DNA from 4 places in the Paenibacillus sp. GCM10027627 genome. Region 1 is predicted to be linked to each of the others. Evidence: riboswitches for the same ligand, from Rfam matches in the RefSeq annotation. Region 1 holds a riboswitch; each other region holds the start of a gene.
The links. A riboswitch is a leader RNA that binds a small molecule or an ion and turns the genes downstream of it on or off. The one in region 1 is predicted to bind cyclic di-AMP.
Positions count from the first base shown of each region.

Region 2: linked by a shared signal. The riboswitch ahead of ACFQZE_RS13755 (hypothetical protein) and the one ahead of ACFQZE_RS10660 (hypothetical protein) in region 1 are both predicted to bind cyclic di-AMP.
Region 3: linked by a shared signal. The riboswitch ahead of ACFQZE_RS21315 (C40 family peptidase) and the one ahead of ACFQZE_RS10660 (hypothetical protein) in region 1 are both predicted to bind cyclic di-AMP.
Region 4: linked by a shared signal. The riboswitch ahead of ACFQZE_RS01145 (potassium channel family protein) and the one ahead of ACFQZE_RS10660 (hypothetical protein) in region 1 are both predicted to bind cyclic di-AMP.

Region 1 is NZ_JBHTHB010000002.1:591,058-596,118, forward strand. It holds gene ACFQZE_RS10645 (Glu/Leu/Phe/Val family dehydrogenase) at 1-1,067, shown strand, start outside; gene ACFQZE_RS10650 (hypothetical protein) at 1,106-1,429, shown strand; gene ACFQZE_RS10655 (aldolase catalytic domain-containing protein) at 2,077-3,036, opposite strand; cyclic di-AMP (ydaO/yuaA leader) riboswitch at 3,203-3,380, shown strand; gene ACFQZE_RS10660 (hypothetical protein) at 3,385-3,831, shown strand; gene ACFQZE_RS10665 (ABC transporter permease) at 3,940-4,722, opposite strand; gene ACFQZE_RS10670 (ABC transporter permease) at 4,724-5,061, opposite strand, start outside.
Region 2 is NZ_JBHTHB010000003.1:414,635-419,695, forward strand. It holds gene kdpB (potassium-transporting ATPase subunit KdpB) at 1-1,387, opposite strand, end outside; gene kdpA (potassium-transporting ATPase subunit KdpA) at 1,424-3,085, opposite strand; gene ACFQZE_RS13755 (hypothetical protein) at 3,294-3,719, opposite strand; cyclic di-AMP (ydaO/yuaA leader) riboswitch at 3,846-4,005, opposite strand; cyclic di-AMP (ydaO/yuaA leader) riboswitch at 4,086-4,284, opposite strand; gene ACFQZE_RS13760 (sulfatase family protein) at 4,651-5,061, shown strand, end outside.
Region 3 is NZ_JBHTHB010000007.1:39,265-44,325, reverse strand. It holds gene ACFQZE_RS21330 (GNAT family N-acetyltransferase) at 1-41, opposite strand, end outside; partial or broken gene mobA (molybdenum cofactor guanylyltransferase) at 195-674, opposite strand; gene ACFQZE_RS21320 (glutamine--tRNA ligase/YqeY domain fusion protein) at 860-2,533, opposite strand; cyclic di-AMP (ydaO/yuaA leader) riboswitch at 2,770-2,918, shown strand; gene ACFQZE_RS21315 (C40 family peptidase) at 2,923-3,408, shown strand; gene ACFQZE_RS21310 (MFS transporter) at 3,444-4,694, opposite strand; gene ACFQZE_RS21305 (GNAT family N-acetyltransferase) at 4,809-5,061, shown strand, end outside.
Region 4 is NZ_JBHTHB010000001.1:262,178-267,238, forward strand. It holds gene ACFQZE_RS01140 (methyl-accepting chemotaxis protein) at 1-1,663, shown strand, start outside; cyclic di-AMP (ydaO/yuaA leader) riboswitch at 1,850-1,998, shown strand; gene ACFQZE_RS01145 (potassium channel family protein) at 2,108-2,770, shown strand; gene ACFQZE_RS01150 (TrkH family potassium uptake protein) at 2,782-4,125, shown strand; gene nagZ (beta-N-acetylhexosaminidase) at 4,146-5,061, opposite strand, start outside.

The DNA.
Region 1 (5,061 bases):
ATGCGCTGCATGAAGTACCCTTTGGCGGCGGAAAAGGCGGCGTTGTCCTCAACCCGAGAATTTATTCGGAAAAAGAGCTTTATCAAATATGCAAAAAATACGTTCAATATTTCAGCGATGTGCTTGGGCCGGATAAAGATATTCCCGCTCCCGATATGGGAACAGGCGAAAGAGAAATGGACTGGATGATGGCAGAGTTCAAAAATATCCATCCCGGCTCTCCTTATCTTGGCAGCTTCACAGGCAAAAGCATCGTCAGCGGCGGCTCGCTAGGCCGTAGGGAAGCGACGGGCAAAGGGGTTTATTTTACATTCCGTTACCTCCTGCACGATTTTATCCGCGACAATCGAAGCTGGCTGGCCAAAACGTCCAACGCGTTTGCGGAAACAGCTCTTGCCCACGCGGACAAGCCGCTTAGCATCGCCGTTCAAGGCTTCGGCAATGTCGGATCTGTCACGGCAATGGAGGCTTTCAAATGCGAGTCCCTTCGCGGCAAAGTAGTCGCCGTCAGCGACCGGAACGTCACTCTGTACCATGAAGGCGGCCTAGACATTCCTGCTCTGGTCGAATATGCGGCTGCGAATAGGGGCGACCTGCCTGCCACTGAAGCGGCTTTGCAGGAAAGCGGAATTCAAGGAAAGCTGCTAGGGCGCGAAGATGTTCTTTATTTAAATGTAGACGTATTGTTTCTGGCTGCGCTTGAGGATCAAATCCACAGCAGCAACGTGCAGGACGTCAAAGCCAGAATCATTGTCGAGGGAGCCAATGCGCCTATAACGGGAGAAGCGGATGAAATTCTCGCGGCAGAGGGCGTCATCATTATTCCCGATATTTTGGCGAACGCCGGCGGGGTGATCGTCTCTTATTTCGAGTGGCTGCAAGGTCGGGAAACACAGTTCTATTCGGAAGAGGAAGTGTATAAGCAACTGTTCGCCAAAATGCAAAAAACGATGAGCAGCATTCTGCCGGCTTATTTCGGCGATCCACTATCGCTACGGCAAAATTGTTTTGTTCATGCGGTAACGAAGCTTTCATCCGTCCTTTACCGCCAAGGGAAGTTATATTAACAGGTGTGGTTAGATAAGCGGTACTGATTGGGGAAGGAATGAACAGCATGGATATGGAGACGCTCGTTTTGGAAAAGCTGGATATCCGCTTTGGCGGACGGGACTTTCACAGCCTCGACTTTCAAAAAGCGGAGCTAGTTCTGGTGACGCAATATGGCGACCGTCTTTGGTATATCGACGTGGATGGAATTAGCGACGCCGGGCTTCTGGAATGGTTCAGTCATAGCGACGATATTAAAGTGGAACTGCTCGCCGTGGTGAAGAGCGGTGAGGTTTGGGAAGGAACCGGATATTTGCATCCTAATGAACCGAACCGGGCGGCAGCTATTCGAGGAGAAGGCGAACTGAAGAAGACGCAATAATTTATTTAAAGTTTAAAAGAGGACGGAGCGTTGTGCTCCGTCCTTCTCATTTAAATTTCTTTTTTAGGACGAACGTTTCGCCAGGCAATCGCTCTTGCCAAAAGGAAGTATGGTGACTGCCAAGCCAAACAAGCCGAGGATGCATTTAGTTGAGCCAGAAACCACTACACGTGTCGTAACCCACTATTTAGAGCTTTTAGTTGTGCCAGAAACCACTACACAAGTCGTAACCCGCCATTTGGAGCTTTTAGTTGCGCCAGAAACCACTACATAAGTCGTAACCCGCCACTTAGAGCTTTTAGTTGCGCCAGAAACCACTACACAAGTCGTAACCACCATGTAGAGCTTTTAGTTGCGCCAGAAACCACTACACGAGTCTTAACCCACCATGTAGAGCTTTTAGTTGCGCCAGAAACCACTACACGAGTCGTTTCCCGCCATTTGGAGCTTTTAGTTGCGCCAGAAACCACTAAATTAGCTTGTCAGACGGTTTGATCATAGTTTTTGGCGGTCTCAAAGCCTCAGACTTACGTATATCAAAAGTTTCTCAACAACACAAAAGGAGGGAGCGTTATGCTCCCTCCTTTTGTATTTATTTCTGCTACACAATTTCAACCAAATAAGTTCAACTAAATAATTTCGTCTAATTATTTCGAAGAAATTTCCGGTGTCGTCAAACGGTCGTAGAAATCGACCGCTTTGTCCTTGTCAGCCGATGCGCGAAGCGCCATTGCGGAGCGCGGATGCTCATCCAAAATGCCTGTAATCATGTAAGGAATGATGTAGCCCCACTCTTCTTTTTCGCGAAGCGGGATCATGTATTTTTCGATCATGTCCAGCACTGGGCGGACGTTATACTTCGTATTTTGCAATTCGGAAACAAGAAGCTCCGTATTGCAGTTGCCCGCTGCACGGCCCATGCCGTAAACGGAAGCGTCCAGCAGCTCTACGCCTTTGCCGGCAGCAACTAATGTATTGGCAAACGCCAATTGCATGTTGTTGTGAGCATGAACGCCAAGACGTTTGTTCGGCAAATATTGCTGGAATTTATCCACCAAGTAGCCAACATCATCCGGCTTCAAGCTGCCGTAGGAATCCACGATATAAACGACGTCGACGACGCTATCGTTAATCAGGTTGAACGCCTCTACCAGTTGGTTCTCCATAACGTTGGAAAGAGCCATAATGTTAAGAGTCGTTTCATAGCCACGGTCGTGGAACACTTGCACAAGCTCGAGCGCCTTATCTACATCTTGAATGTAGCAGGCTACGCGAATCAGGTCGAGCAAGCTCTCGCTGCGAGGCAAAATGTCGTTTTCGTCAACGCGGCCGATATCAACCAGCGCGGACAGCTTTGTATTGCCTTTGTTCGGAATGACCTTCTTAAGAAAATCATCGTTTAGAAAACGCCAAGGGCCTGCCTCTTCCGCACCCTTCAGCAATTTAGGCGAGTTTTTGTAGCCGATCTCCATATAATCTACGCCGGCTTCGTTCAGGCAATTATAAAGGTGCTGGACAAACTCGACACTGAAATCCCAGTTATTCACGAGTCCGCCGTCGCGGATTGTACAATCGACAATTTTGCAATGACTAGTTTTCGAATGCATACTTGCTGCTCCTTTTGATCTGAACATGAGTTCATTTTTAACTACCATCATACTTGAAAAAGACCATGAACGCAAAGCAAATATGTCGGTAATTGGATAATTTAGACGATTGCCCTTCACCGAATATTTGATTTACAAATTGATATTTTAGAGCTAAACTATTATGTAAACATAAATGCTGAATTTTTTCATCAAGAAAAAAGCGGGGGAACCAACGCAGGGGCTGCTCTATAGATCGCATGCCATTGCCTGCAAGGGGTGAATCCGGGGATTGGTATCTCCGGTAGGGCTACTCTCTAGCCCGAATCCGACAGCTAACCTCGTAAGCGGACAAAGGAGAGATGTCTTATGTTGTCATTATCCGTACATGATTCCCCGTATCCACCGAACGAGCCCCAGCATCTAACCATTCACCGCATTGAAGTATTTGTGATTCCTGCACTTGCGATCGATCCTTCCGGCCATCGTGTCTGTCTGCGTCTTAGCAGCGATCTTGGATATGGATGGAGCGAGCATTTCGTCAGCGACAGCGACGCCAGCTTGCAGCTTGACCGATGGGGAACGCTGCTCCGATCTTTTCTCGGACGATTCACGCTTGCTTCCTTATCGGAAAGTCTTGCCGAGCGAATTGCGGAATCCATTAACCCCGACTACCGCGCTTACAAACTGTTTGCTGGAGCCGTTCAGCTTTTTCATGAATCAGGGACTCAAAAAATCGGTGCCCCAACAGATGTTGGCTTTTCTGAGGAAGCGGTTCTTCAGCAGCGCGCCGTCGCCTATTTGTCGTTGGATTAAATTCAACCCTTGCGCCGGATGCACCGGCAACGGAAACAAAAGGAGCCCTAATCCCCTACAAATGGAGGAGCGGGCTCCTTTTATTTTTCGAGGTTGTCTGCCCGCTCATTACGATCCCGTCGAACGATAATGCCGAACTCCTATCCGCCATACTAGCAGACAAGGGAGCAAAAACAACAGCCCGCCAAACGGAATAAGGATGGGCAGCAGCAAGCTTCCTTCTTTTTTATCCAATAAATAAAGTAGAGGCAAGTAGCTGACGCAGCCAAACGGAATAATAAAGGTAAAAAACCTCGTCACCCCTTTTTCGTAGATGCTAAGAGGATATTGAGCCATTTCCCTCCCTCCGTCTGTAAATACGTTCGCCACCTCCAGCGCTTGCACCGTCCAGAAGCAAAAAGTAGCCGCCAATATAAATATGCCCGTAAAAATAAACACGCCGTTCATAATCATACATAGTAAAATAAGCAGCTTAGGGAGGCTCCATACCGCCGGCAAATTGGAAATGGCCCAAATGATCACGACCATGCTTTGCGTCAGCCTGCCGATTCTCGTAAACTCGAATTTGGAGCCCAACACCTGAAGCGCGGCGCTTCTAGGCCTCACCAGCAGCCGATCGAAATCTCCTCTCACGATAAGAGAAGAAAAAGCGTCAAACCCTCTGGCAAAACATTCGCTCAAAGAAAAGGCCAAATGAATAACGGCGAAACAGAGCGCCACCTCAAAAAAGCTCCAGCCTTTAAGCTGTCCAAATCGCTCGAACATCAGGTACAATCCGCCAAATACTACAAACGGGATAAAAAACTGGCCGAAGCTCATCAGAAAAAACGAAGTCCGGTATTGCATTTGAGATTTTAGATGGATAGTCAAATATTTAAAATACAGCCTCATATTAACCTCCTTGCACAACGACGGAACGAAGCGCTTTGCGCATCAGTAGTCTTCCAACACTAACAAGAACAGCTAGCCACAGCAGTTGAATGCCGATTCCCCATACCGCTTCATGGACGGGAATATGTCCGGAATAGACGCGAAACGGGAAATCCGTCGTCCATCTAAAAGGCAGCGCGTAAGCGATGTTTTGCAGCCATGGGGGCATAAGCGGAAGAGGAATAATCATGCCAGCCAAAAATTCGCCTGCCACCGATATCATTAAAATAGAGCCAATCGGCGACATCGTCCAAAATACAGATATATAAATCAGCATCGATATCGATACGATGACAAGCA
Region 2 (5,061 bases), on a different contig from region 1:
TCTTGATGCCCATCTCGCGCATTTGCTGGAATCTTTCCCGCATGCCGGGCTTTACCGTATCCTTCAAATAAATGATGCCATAAACGCGGTTGTCGACCGCAACCGCCAGCGGCGTACCGCCTTGCGTCGCAACGGCATCCGCATTTTGCTTCAGACTGGCCGGAACGCTTCCACCGGCAGCTTCGACCCAAGCGCGCACCGCTTCAACGGCGCCTTTACGCACCTTGCGTCCATCCGCAAGATCGAGACCGCTCATCCGCGTCTCCGCTTTAAATTCGACGATACCCGCACCATCCGCAAGCGATTCGTCGGCCTGTACGGCAAGCTTCTTGTTCAGCTCCAGCACGGAACGGCCTTCCGGCGTCTCGTCTTTCAACGAGCATACGCCTGCCCAGCTTGCCAATTCCTTCGGGGTCACGCCTTCGACGGGAATAAACTCCGCCGCCATCCGGTTGCCGAACGTAATTGTACCCGTTTTGTCCAAAATAATGGTGTTAATGTCCCCCGCCGCTTCAACAGCTTTGCCCGACATCGCCAGCACGTTGAATTGAGTGACGCGGTCCATACCGGCAATACCGATGGCGGACAGCAGGCCGCCGATCGTAGTCGGAATCAAGCAGACCAACAGCGCGATTAGAACGGGTATTTCAATCGTAATGCCCAAATATTTCGCTAAGTAAGGCAGTGTCACAACTACAATTAGAAAAATAATCGTCAAGCTGACCAGTACGGTCGTCAGCGCAATTTCGTTAGGCGTCTTTTGGCGCTTGGCGCCCTCGACCAGCGAAATCATCCGATCCAAAAAGGAATCGCCGGGATCGCTAGTGACGCGAATTTTAATGTGGTCGCTGACGACTCTAGTGCCGCCCGTCACGGAGCTGAAATCGCCGCCCGCTTCTTTAATAACAGGAGCAGATTCCCCAGTAATCGCCGATTCGTCTACCGAAGCGAGCCCTTCGATCACTTCGCCGTCCGCCGGAATCAGCTCACCCTGATCGACTGCAACGATGTCACCTTTACGGAGCGTATGGGATGGAACCTTTTCAATATGAGAGCCGACCAGCTTGCGGGCCTGCATTTCCTTTTTGGCGCTTTTGAGCGAGTCGGCCTGCGCTTTGCCTCTTCCTTCCGCCAGTGCTTCCGCAAAGTTGGCGAACAGTATCGTCAGCAGCAAAATGATCGACACGACGATGTTAAACCAGGCTTCGACTGTGGACGGTCCGAACGCATTCGGAGCAAACGACAGGATCAGCGTAATGACAAAGCCGATTTCCACCACAAACATGATAGGGTTTTTGATCATAACTCGTGGATCGAGCTTCACAAATGATTCTATAATCGCTTTTCTGGCGATAGGCCCTGTCAGCATAGATTGTTTTTTATTCATCAACGAGTCTTCCTCTCTTTTCTTTAAACGATGGCGTTACGGCTTCAACGTCAGATACTCCGCGATTGGGCCAAGCACGATGGCCGGGAAGAAGGTAAGCGCTCCGACAATAAGAACCGTACCAACAAACAACGTAGCAAAAAGCGCATTATCGGTACGGAAAGTACCGGTCGATTCCGGCACCGCCTTTTTGGCTAGCAGAGATCCCGCAACCGCGAGCAGCGTAACAAGAGCAAAATAGCGTCCGACGAACATCACAATGCCCGTTGAAATATTCCAGAACGGCGTATTGTCGCCGAGCCCCTCAAAGCCGGAGCCGTTATTCGCGGCCGAGGAAGTAAATTCGTAAAGCGCCTGCGTCAAGCCGTGGAAGCCGGGATTGGAAATCGTATCCGGGTAGAGCATGAGCGCAATCGCCGTCGGGATAAGGATAAGAATCGGCTGAACGAGCAGCGTGGCCGCAATCAGCTTCATTTCTTTTCCTTCGATTTTTTTGCCCAAAAATTCCGGCGTCCGTCCTACCATAAGTCCTGCCAAAAATACGGCGATAATGGCGTACATCAACACATTCATAAATCCGGCGCCGATGCCGCCGTAAATGGTATTGAGCATCATATTGGCCAGTGGTACTAGTCCGCCAAGCGGCGTTAACGTGTCGTGCATCGTATTGACGGCGCCCGTCTCGGCTGCCGTAGTGACGACGCTGTAAATGGAGGAACCTGTCACCCCAAAGCGGGCTTCCTTACCCTCCATGCTGCCTTGCGAGACATCTACTCCAAGCGCGTTGAGCGCTGGATTGCCCGCATTTTCCGCCATAAGCGATAGGGCCGTCATGATCACAAACATGATGCCCATCGCCCAGAACAATACGCTGCCCTGTTTCTTATTGCCAACCATCTTTCCATAAGTAAAAGGAAGGGCGGTTGTGACGAGCAGCATCAGAAGCATTTGGAGCATGTTAGAAATGTTCGTCGGGTTTTCGAACGGATGCGCCGAATTGACGCCAAAAAATCCGCCGCCGTTATTGCCAAGCTCCTTAATTGCGAGGAATGAGGCGACCGGGCCCCTTGCGATCGTTTGCTCCGCGCCTTCCAGCGTCGTTGCGGTCGCCGAAGATTCCATCGTTTGCGGCACGCCTTGCGTTACGAAAATGAGCGCCGTTACAAAAGCGATTGGCAGCAGCACCCGGGTAAGCGCACGAACCAAATCGACAAAAAAGTTGCCGAGCGGCTTGCCCGCAAGACCGCGAATAAAGGCGATGACAGCAGCGAGTGTAGTCGCCGGAGCCGTAAACATCAGGAAGACGATAGCGATCATCTGAGCCAAATAGGATAAGCCGCTTTCGCCGCTGTAATGCTGCAAGTTCGTATTTGTAATAAAGCTTATGGCCGTATTAAAAGCGAGCGTCGGCTCCATCGGTCCGATATCGCTCGGATTAAGCGGAAGCAAATGCTGAAATCTGAAAAGCGCATAAACGATGATAAGCATAAACACATTAGTGCAAAGCAGCGCGAACACGTATTGCTTCCAGCTTTGATTGATATTTTTAATGCCGCTAAGGGCCATAATCGGCTTCTCCAGCCAACCAAAGGCCTTGTCTACTCCGGAAGGCGCATAATCAAACGCCCTCGCTATATATAAGCCGACCGGCTTCGCCAAAAGCACGACGATGAGCAGCAGCACGGCTATCGAAACCATTCCCAGCATAGTCAATTCCGTTCCCTCGTTTCGTTAAAATTGCTCCGGATTTTGAAGCACGTACAACAAATAAAGAAAAACCGCTGCAAGCAAGGAGTACAACACGATCATTTTTTGTCCCTCCCGCTATCCGTTTCTTTGGCGGACCAAGTGGCAAGACCCCACATGGCGGCCACAAGCGCCACCAGCAATGCAGCCATAGCTAAATCTAACATTCCGCTTCCTCCTTCCGGTTTTCCTCGTCTTCCTCCAGCAGTTCCTCCGCTTTTAACGTTTCGTGCAGCAATTGATCCGCTCCGAGATGCCGGTACAAGCCCGGTATGCTCGCGCTTTGCGTCACCACGATAATCCGGCCCAATACAAAAGGGCGAATCAGCTTTAAATATCTGCAAATGAGGGGGACAGAGTCGTCAAATAAATATACATTTCCGATCGATCCCATTTTCAATGGACAGTCGGCCGCTTTTGTATCGAGCCTCACGAACCGGTTAATGCCGAATCCTTCGTGGATTCTCTTCTGCCTGGCGCTGTTGACAACGGCCGCGACGGGCAATCCTCGCGAGAGCAGCAGCTTCACAAATTGGCGCGCCGGTTCGTTCGGCGCATAAACAAGCGTTAACAGGGGGCCGTTCATCTCATTCTCCTTTTGGGTGATATAGGCCAAATGGGCATAAAAAAAGAAGCCTGCGAAGGAGGGTCCTTCGCGGCTTCTTCTAGCGGCATAACGAAAAAGCTTCGTTCATGCCGAAGAGCTGCAATTGGCCTCTCTCGATTCCGCTTACGAGGTTAGCTGTCGGATTCGGGCGTGAGAGTCGCCCTACCGGATCTTCTAAAGATCCGGATTCACCCCATGATTTCTAGTTCGAAATCGATTGGTTCCCCCGCTTTCTGCATACGCAGAAACTCAGCGTTTTACGTGCATATTCCTATTTTAGACAACAAAAAACCACAGAGGCTAATGCCCCTGCGGCCGTCAACTGCTCACGATCACAAGTCGCACCCTCTCTCAAAACAACGCTTACGAGGTTAGCTGTCGGATTCGGGCGGTGAGAGTCGCCCTACGCTTGCTTAGGCCCTTCCATGGCAGCGGCCGCAAGCGATTCACCCCTGCATGCCTCCATCGCGGCTCTCACACCGGAAAGAAGCTTGCTGTTGGGTCCCCCGTTTTTCCTTTCTGGAAAACTCAGCGATTCAAAAGTTGCATTTACGTAAATCATTCATAAATCATAATCGAATCTTACTCCTGCTGCTGGAAAGTGTAAAGGCGGCGAAAAAGCATCTTTGAACCGTTTTACATATGCTGTCATCGGAATTAGCGTTTACAATGGCCGTTCTCTAAGAAATACTCTTCTTTTCTCAGCCGATCTCGTTTTTTCCCATTTTGCGCAAAGAATGGGCCGACGCTTTCATACGCGGACTCTTTGTTTGTTCTGTGTGTGCTCTTTACGTGCTCTATGTGGGTTGTATGTGCACTCTATGCAGGCTCAATGCCAGCGGCTGCGACTAATCGGCGTCTTTTCTTCATACGCTGGGGGTAAAGACTTTGTAGTCGGGGAAGTGGGAAAATGGTGGAAACAAGCCGTAGGGAACCGGACAGGCCGAACATTCTTGTGCTTCTTGTAGATGAAGAAAGGTATCCACCCGTGTATGAAAACGAAGAAATAAAAGAATGGCGCCGACGCAACTTGACCGCACAAAACGGTCTTAGACAGCATGCGGTCGAATTTCGCAGACATTATATTGGAAGCTCCGCCTGCTCTCCCAGCCGTGCTACTCTATTTACCGGACATTATCCATCGCTGCATGGCGTCAGCCAAACGACGGGCATCGCCAAGGAGCCTTTCGACTCCGACATGTTTTGGCTTGATCGGAACACGGTGCCGACGATGGGAGACTACTTCCGCGAGGGCGGCTATCAAACGCATTACAGAGGAAAATGGCATATTTCCTATCCAGACATTATCAATCCGGGCACG
Region 3 (5,061 bases), on a different contig from region 1:
GACAGTTCTGCATCTTCTATTTGATAGGCTAGACCCTTCATCTCTGCACCTCTTACACTTTCTCTTTTCGCCAAATAGTTCTGGTAGTCTTCCGGCGTATTTAAATTAACAAGACCATCCTCTTGCGGAACCGCATCATCGATAGAAACAGCATATGCGTGTTCGCCTTGCAGGAGAGACATGACCCGAAGCTGGCGCTCTTCCAACGCATCGCGAACCCGCTCCGCCATATCGGTATGATAGAGAGCATGAAACGGCTGTCCATCCGGATGAACAACAAGGGCATGAGCCTCTTCCCGCAGCTTAGCCGTTAGCTTCTCCAATAGTTGAACCGATAGAGAAGGCATATCGCAAGCCATCACAAAGGCATAACCGCACGGCATGGAGGCTAATCCCGCATGCAGCCCCGCAAGCGGGCCTCCGCCGGGATAATGATCGCTTACAAACCGGATGGAGTGCGACGCTTTGCCTAACATGTCCCTGTAAAACTCCGCGCGCTCCTCTGTTCCCGCAGCGATCGTAACATCCAGCATAAGCTGCTGCATGGTCCTAACCAACCGCAACAGCAAGGGTTGTCCGTCGACGATTAGCCGCGCCTTGTCCGTCCCCATCCGACTGCTTCTTCCGCCAGCCAAAATCAATCCATGAAACGGCCAAACCTTTGTTGCGGACATACGCCGCACCTCCTCCGCTAAAAAAAGCAGCCTGCCAAGCGGGATGCTTGACAGGCTGCTGCCCCAGCGCAAACGGCGCCGAATGAGAAAGAACGTCCGGCTGCATGTTTTGCGATGTAAGACTAGGCGATGCCCGGCAAACTTAGGCTGGCCATCCTCCAAGCATTCCGGCGCCGATGCTCCGCTTAAGCTTTGGCAGGGTCGAACGAACTTTTGAGCGATACGATACGGTTGAACACCAGCTTCTCCGGCGCAGATTCTTTTGGATCAACATTAAAGTATCCGTGACGGAAAAATTGGAACTTGTCTCCGCCCGCGGCATCCTTCATGTTCGGCTCTACAAAACCTTGCTCCAGCTGCAGCGAACGCGGATTGATACGCTCCAGGAAAGAAGCGCCTTCCTCTTTGTTCTCGTCTGTAATGAGCGGTTCGTACAAACGGAAGTCGGCAGGAACCGCCTTAGACGCCTCCACCCAGTGGATCGTTCCTTTTACTTTACGCTCGTTGAATCCGCTGCCGCTTTTCGTTTTTGGATCGTAGGTGCAGCGAAGCTCCACTACCTCTCCGTTCTCATCCTTGATCACTTCTTGGCAGGTAATAAAATACGCATGCTTCAGCCGCACTTCATTGCCGGGGAACAAACGGAAATATTTGCTCGGCGGGTTTTCCATAAAGTCGTCTTGCTCGATATAAATTTCGCGGGAAAACGGGATTTGACGCGTACCCATTTCCTCGTTCTCCGAATTGTTCTCCGCCTCCAGCAGCTCCGTTTGCCCTTCTGGATAATTCGTAATAACGACTTTCAACGGACGAAGAACCGCCATCGTACGAAGTGCCTTCAGCTTCAAATCCTCGCGGATAAAATGCTCCAGGTTGCGCTCGTCGACAACGCTGTTGCTTCTCGCTACCCCGATTTCGCGGCAGAACGTGCGAAGCGATTCCGGCGTATAGCCCTTGCGGCGCAGCCCGCTGATCGTCGGCATGCGGGGATCGTCCCAGCCGTCGACCGCTCCTTCGTCGACAAGCTGCTTCAAGTACCTTTTGCTCATGACGGTGTTCGTTACATTAAGCCGTGCGAATTCATATTGGCGAGGAACCGATTCCATCTCGCATTCGGCAACTACCCAATCGTACAGCGGACGATGATCCTCAAATTCCAGCGTACAAATCGAATGCGAGATTCCTTCGATCGCATCGCTGAGCGGATGAGCGTAATCGTACATCGGATAGATGCACCAAGCGTCTCCCGTACGGTGGTGATGGGAATGGGAAATCCGGTAAATGACGGGATCGCGAAGCGAAATGTTCGGCGAGGCCATATCGATCTTGGCGCGCAGCACCCGCTCTCCGTCCTTGAATTCGCCCCCGCGCATCCGCGCGAACAAATCGAGATTCTCTTCTACGCTGCGGTCGCGGTAAGGGCTGTTTTGGCCCGGCTCTGTAAGCGTTCCGCGAGACTCTCTCATTTGGTCAGGCGTCAGATCGCAAACGTAGGCTTTCCCCTTTTTGATCAACAGAACGGCTCTGGAATACAACTCTTCGAAATAATCGGAAGCGAACCGAAGCTCATCCCACTGGAAGCCGAGCCACTTTACATCTTCTTTAATCGCATTTACATATTCCGTATCTTCTTTGACCGGATTCGTATCATCAAATCGGAGATTCGTCTTGCCCTTGAACTCATCGGCGAGCTCAAAATTGAGGCAAATCGATTTGGCATGGCCAATATGCAAATATCCGTTCGGCTCTGGCGGAAATCTTGTAATCACTTCCTGCACGCGGCCGCTCTTCAAATCTTCCACGACAATATTTTTAATAAAATTTGAGGATGATGTCTTGTTATCCACTGTATTCTCCATCGCGACCAACCTTTCCCACGGTAAATAGTTATCCTTTTATAATACACAAAATTCATTCAAAATACACTCGAATAAGCCGCTAGAAAGCGATAGAAATAAGCGTTAACGCACATTTTCATGAAAAGCAGCAAAAAGCAAAAAAGGTTGTTCTTAAGTTATTCTTAAGTTTTATTAAAATCTTCTCACATTCAACACGTAGCTACATTTTCCAGTTAATATGTTCCTTAGTGATGACAGACTACATAATGCCTAATTCCCTATCGGGAAACGGGGGAACCACTCTGGGTGAATTGATTTCGACGTTCTGCATAGGACGCCTGAGAAATCATAGGGAACCTTCAACCGAACCCCACAGCTAACCTCGTCGGCACCGGAAGGAGCTCCATCAAGTGAAGAAGAAAGTCAGCGCAATTCTGGCAGGACTCGCACTTCTGCTGGCGTTTCAGGTTGGAAGCGTGTTCGCAAGCGCCTCCAAAATGGACGGAATTATCGATGGCCTGATCGGAATCGATTACAACTACGGCGGAACGACAACAAAAGGTTTTGACTGCTCCGGATTTACGGGTTATGTGTTCAACAAAATGAACATCGACCTTCCGCGCAGATCGGTAGACCAAGCGGGTGTCGGCAACAAAGTAGCAAAGGCCGAAATGCAGCCAGGCGACCTTGTGTTTTTTGACACAAGCGGCAAGAACGACGGCGGCATCTCTCATGTCGGCATTTACGTTGGAAACGGGAGCTTCGCTCACTCTTCCACTAGCAAAGGCGTAACGATCGACAAAGTGGACTCCTCCTATTACAAATCGCGTTTCGTAACGGCACGCCGCGTAATGGACGAGAAGCAATTTAACACTTATACACAAGCATCCGAATAGCAACAAAAGAGAAGAGGCTGTTCCCGCGTAACGCACTACGCTGGAGCAGCCTCTTCTTCTTTTATTGTACGGGACTGATTGCGTCCGAGCAGCAGCATTACTATTAAAATCACCAGCATCCCTGCCGTCATAGCCGCCAACAAAACAACCGTCCATTGTACGGAAAACCGGTCCATCAGCCATCCGGTAATTCGCGGGAAAACCGCGCCTCCCACTCCTCCTAAAGCGACCAACAGACTGGTCGTCCTCTCCGTCATGCCCGGCAATAATCCATTTGCATAAACGAGAGCAATGCCGAAAACACCGGAGAAACATAGTCCGCTAACCGCAATAAACAGCAGCGACCAGAAAGCGTGATCCGTGACGGTCATCATGCCAAATGCGGCAGCAGCGCTTAACACCGCAATGAGCAAATACATCGCATAGCCCATTCGATCCGCAATGACACCGGCGAAGAGCCGCCCGATGACCATCATTCCCCAAAACAAGCTAAGCGCCGCCGTCGCTGAAGACTCGGACATATCCGTCCGCTCAATCAAGATGGAGGGCAAATAATTGGAGAAACTCATTTCCACCCCGACATAAACCATGAAGAAAGCTGCGCTCAGCGCCAAAAAGGGAATGGCTGACGCGGAGTAGCCAAGACGCCTCTTGTTTAAATGGGCAGCCGATTGGCTCCCTTCTTCTGACTCATGGACCGCGGCGCTGGCCCCGGTGGGTTTCCTCGTCATGCCAAGCTGCGAATCCAAGCTGCCAAACGACATCGTCAGCCAAAGGACAAAGGTGATGCCTGCCATAGCGGCCAATATAGGGAACGATAGCTGCCATATATGCTGCTGGATCAAATAAGCCGCTGTAAGCGGGATCAGCAGCGCGCCGATGCCGAAAAAGGTTTCCAGCCGGCTCATCGCCGAAGCTTTGCCTTTCATCAAATCGATAATCATCGCACCGACGATCGCTTCCGTCATGCCAAAGCCAATGCCTGCTATAGGAGCAATCGCGAGCATCCATCCCCATGGCAGGAGCAGACTATAGGCGGCTTCACTGACAGCTAGCAGGCCCATCGCCACAAGCACGGCCCCTCTTTTGCCTATTCTCGCCGTAAGCGACGGGGCGAACAGCACGCCGACCAAAAACCCGAGAAATTGATTCATGATCCACTGCCCGCCGTCTTTATATGTAATGCCGTAATAGCTAATCATCTGTTCCAATATCGCCCCGCCTACAACATGCGCAAGACCGATAACCAAATAAGAAAGGCAGCCAATCCACAGCAACTTCTTCATTCCGTTTAATCCCCTATCCCGCACGCCCGGTCGAAGCTCATTTTATCTATGCTATAATGAGGCATGACTACTACATTCAATCACTTTCCATATTATAAACGATACGAGGACGGGATGACCATTCGACCCATGTCCCTAAATGATGCCGAGTCCATCAGCGGCTGGAGGTACGATCCTCCTTACGACGTCTACAATTGGCCCGATTGGACGGACATGGTAAGGGACGGGTATGAATTCGGCGATCCCGCCCTGCGCGAGCAGCAATATGCGTCTATAACCGATCATGCCGATGAACTCATCGGCTTTGTTCAGTTTTTCCCTTTGCAATCGGTAACCAGACTTGGTTTCGGCCTGCGTCCCGATCTTT
Region 4 (5,061 bases), on a different contig from region 1:
GGGGCAGGCGGTAAAGGATCAAGGGCAAAAACTGGACATTTCCTCGTTTACCAATTTTGCGCGAATTAAGGAGGAAAAAACGGCAGGCGTCTCCGATATTTTACATGACGGTATGACGGGTCAAAGCACCGTTATTGTCGATGTTCCGATTTTGGACGGAAGCGGTGTGTTTAAAGGGCTTGTGCAAGCAAGCGTTAATCCCGGCAAGCTTCTGGATCAATTGAACCGTCAAAAAATTGGAGAAACGGGCTACGCATATTTGCTGTCTAAAGACGGCATTTATTTGGCTCATCCGACGAAGGAGAAAATCGGCAAGCCAATTAAGGATTATGCCAACGAGGCTAAATTAAAAAGATATACCGAAGAAGTATTGAAGCTGGAAACCGGAAGTGTGAACTATTCGGAAGCGGACGGAACTCCCAAACTAGCTGCCTATGCTGCCGTCAAACGGACGGGCTGGAGAGTGGTCGTTTCCGGCGATGCCTCCGAGCTGATGAGCGGAGTTCTGCAATCGCAGGAGACGGGAATCATCATTATCGCGGTTTGCGCTCTGATCATCGCCGTCATTTCTTATTTCTCTTCCGGATTTATTTTGCGTCCGGTTGCGGCAATGACAAAGCTGATGAAAAAAGTGGCGGATGGAGATTTGACGGATCGGCTTCCGGTAAAAGGCAGAGATGAAATGCAGCAGCTCAAACTGAACATGAACGGGATGCTGGATTCGTTCAAAGCGACGTTGTCCAAGCTGTCGGAAGCGGTGGAGCATGCTGCCGTGTCATCCGAGCAATTGACGGCGATTTCCGCCAGCAATGCCAAGTCGGCCAAGGAAACAGCGGTAGCGGCAGAGCGCGTTGCGGCGGGTTCGCGTACCCAATTCGAAGGTTCTGAGCAATCCGCCGTTGCGATGGAGGAGATGGCCATCGGCATTCAAAAAATTGCAGAATCCTCCGGCGTTGTGAGCGAGCAGTCTCAGCAGGTCCATGCTGAAGTGTCGCAAGGCGAATTGGTCGTCAGGACAGCGGTGGAACAAATTAAACAAGCGAGCGAAGCGGTAGAACAATCGGCGGCAAGAGTGCGCGAGTTAGAAGCCAAGTCGGCACAAATCGAAGGAATATTGAAATACATTGCCGAAATTGCGGCGCAAACCAATTTGCTCTCACTCAACGCTTCGATCGAAGCGGCGCGTGCAGGCGAGCAGGGCAGAGGATTTGCGGTCGTAGCGGGCGAGGTCAAAAAGCTTTCATCGCAAACGACGGCTGCTGCGGAATCCGTTGGCGCCATCCTGCAAGAAATCCAAGATTCTACGGAGCTTACATCCAGATCGATTACCGAAGGCATCAACGAAGTGGCCAAAAGCGTGGAGCAGTTCGACCAAGTTGGCGTTGTGTTCCAAACGATTCTTCGCGCGGTAGAAGGCGTTTCGGCCCAAATTCAGGAAGTGTCGGCCGCGACGGAGGAGTTGTCTGCAAGCACGGAGCAGGTTTCGGCGTCCACGAACGAAATGCTGGGCATTTCCAAACAATCGTTGCAGGAGCTCGGCAGCATTGCGGAAGCCTCGAATCAGCAACACCATTCGATGGAGGAAATCGCCTCGTCTTCGGAATCGCTTAGCCGAATGGCAACAGAGCTCCAAGAGCTGTCATCCGCTTTCAAAGTGAAATAGAATCGCTTCAAATTTATTTTCAAAACTAGCGAAAATCGTCAAAAAAATGAAAGAATCGTTGATTGGCTGACTTTGTTCTGAATGTAAGCGCTATATTATTCGGTTTTCAATCCTTTTTAGTCGAAATTTGACCGGAATCGACTTTTACAATTGAAATAGAAAGGAGTAGCATTAGCTAATAGCTGAATATACGAAACGCTCAATGTTCCGGAAGGAACAGCGGGGGAACCATAGCGGCAGCTTAGCGCGCCGCAGGGGTGAATCCATTCATTGGTAGGGAGGTCTCGACTCCCGAATCCGACAGCTAACCTCGTAAGCGTTGTTCGAGAGATAAGTGTGCCCATTTGTGTTCAATTGACCGCGGAGAGCCTTTTCTCTGCGGTTTTTTGCTGTGTCCAAATGTATTTTTACGATGATTAGAGAGAAGAAAAGGGGCTCACTGGAATGAGAAAGCAGTTTGTTGTGATTGGTCTTGGCCGATTTGGAGAAAGCGTAACAAAGACGCTTCTGTCTTTGGGGTACGAAGTAATGGGCATTGATAAGGATGAGCGAAAAGTGCAGGAATTTGCCTCCATCCTGCCGCATGTGTACCAGGCGGACTCTACGGATGACGGAGTGATGAGAGAACTCGGCATCCGCAACTTCGACCATGCCATCGTGGCAATCGGGGAAGATTTGCAATCCAGCATTTTGACCACACTAATTCTAAAGGATATAGGGGTAAAGATGGTAACGGCGAAAGCGACAAGCGATTATCATCAACGAGTGCTTGAAGGTGTCGGGGCCGATCATATCGTTCATCCCGAGCGGGATACGGGTGTCCGTGTCGCCCATCAAGTCACCTCCAAAAATATGATTGAATATTTGGAGCTGTCGCCCGAATACAGCTTGGTCGAAATTATTGCTCCCGACACCTTTGGCGGAAAGACGCTCAAAACGCTCAATTTCCGCGCCAAATTCGGCTGCAGCGTCATCGCCATTCGAAGAAAGGACAACGATTTGGTTGTGTCTCCTCACGCGGATGAGCTGATTTATGAAGGCGATATGCTTGTAATCGTAGGAAAAAACAGCGATATTACCCGCTTTGAAAGAATGTTTGAGGATTAGGGGGAATACCGATGGATTTGATAGGCTTCAAAAGAAAAACGGAACTGAATCCTCATCAATGGACAGTAATCGGATTTGCGGTCATTATTTTGATCGGCGCCATTTTGCTGGCACTGCCTTTAGCCTCGACAAGCGGCAAGTCTATCGGCTTTTTGGATGCGCTGTTTACGTCTACATCCGCGGTTTGCGTGACGGGGCTTGCCGTTGTCGATACAGGTTCTGCCTATACGGTGTTCGGCCAAGTCGTCATCATGCTTCTCATTCAAGTTGGCGGAATCGGCTTTATGACCTATGGCGTCATCATTGCATTGCTGCTTGGAAAGCGCATCGGATTAAAGCAGCGCGTGTTTATTCAGGAGTCGACAAAGGCGACCTCGATTCAAGGGCTGATCAAGCTTGTGCTTCGTATCGTCATCATTACGTTTTCAGTTGAGGCGGCAGGGGCGCTATTTTTATGGCTTAGATGGATTCCAGATTTAGGAGTTGGACAGGCCGCCTATTACGCCGCTTTCCATGCCGTTTCGGCTTTCAATAACGCGGGATTCGGCCTATGGCCGGATAATCTGGTGCGGTATGTCGGCGATCCTGTCGTCAATATCGTCATCACGATGCTGTTTGTGACAGGCGGGATCGGTTTTATTGTTATTATGGACGTGTTCAAAAAGCGCAGATGGAGCCAGTTTTCGCTGCACACTAAAATTGTATTGCTGATGACGGCTATTTTGTCGGTTGGCGGCTTTATTCTTATCTTAGTGCTGGAGTTGCTCAATCCTGCTGTATTTGGCAGTTTAAGCTGGTCCGAAAAGCTGTGGGCGGCCTATTTCCAAAACATGTCGACAAGAACGGCAGGTTTTAACTCCGTCGATATGGGAGGGCTGTTGACGGCAACCCAATTTCTAATGGTTTTTCTCATGTTTATCGGAGCTTCGTCGGGGTCTACGGGCGGGGGGATCAAAACGAATACGTTTGCGGTATTGCTGGCGGCTATGTACAGCCATATACGCGGGCGCAGCCAAGTCCAACTGTTCAAACGCAAAATTGCAAACGAAATCGTATATAGCGCTTTGTCCGTTATTTTAATCTCGCTGGGGCTTGTGCTTACCATTTCGTTTCTGCTGACGATTACGGAAGGCGGGCAAGATTTTATCGCTCTTCTGTTTGAAGCAACGTCGGCATTTGCGACGGTCGGTTTAACGCTTAACTTGACGCCGGAGCTTTCTTCGGCAGGAAAGCTGCTAATTATTTTTACTATGTTTGCAGGCAGACTGGGACCGCTTACTCTAGCGTTTGCACTTGCCAGCCGGAAGCGCGACAGCAAGATCGGATACCCGGAAGAGAAAGTGCTCATTGGTTAATCATGCGGGAAGCCAGGCCGTTATGGCCTGGCTTCTAGCGCGTTTTGTACCCTTTTGTTGATCGCATCGACATCTATTGTTTGTATAGGTTCGTCCTTCAGATTATATTTTTGCTTTAATGTTAAAATGCGATGGAGGCTCTGATCGAGCCTATCTTCGCTAATCTTTCCCGACTCTACGGCATGTCGCAGCGCATTCAACGCTTCAAGCTGAAGGTTGTCGTCATGCCCGATCAGCATGAGGTCACTTCCGGCCTGCACTGCCGCTACTACGGCTTCTCCAATCCAATAGCCGTCCAAGATGCCTCCCATAGTCAGATCATCCGTTATGACGACGCCGTCATACCCCAGTTCCTCTCTAAGCAAACCGCCAATCACCTTTTTAGAAATGGAGGAAGGAAAGTCTTTGTCCAGCTCAAGCATGAGCAAATGAGCAACCATAATGGCATCGGCCCCTTGGCTAATCGCTTCTTCAAATGGAATGAGCTCAAATGGCTTCAGCTGCGCAAGCGTTTTGTTGACAACGGGCAAGTCATAATGGGAATCGACTGACGTATCTCCATGGCCAGGAAAATGTTTCGCTACAGCGGCAACCCCTTGCGAATTAATCCCTTTCATCATTTCCATTCCGTGAAGTTTGACTGCTTGGGGTGTAGTGCCAAAGGAACGGTCTCCGATAACGGGATTGTTCGGATTGCTGTTAATATCAAGAACGGGCGCATAGTTCATGTTGAAGCCGAGTGCGCTTAGCTGGGCTCCAAGAGCTTGTCCGATCCCGTAAGTATAGCTGGCGCTGCCCATCTCTCCGACTGCGGCAGCAGTAGGAAGCTTAGCAAATTCAGGAGATAGCCTGGCGACCCGGCCGCCTTCTTGATCGACACTAAGCCACAGCGGTACGGGATTGGCATCATTTTGGGACTTTAGCTCATTTAACAAG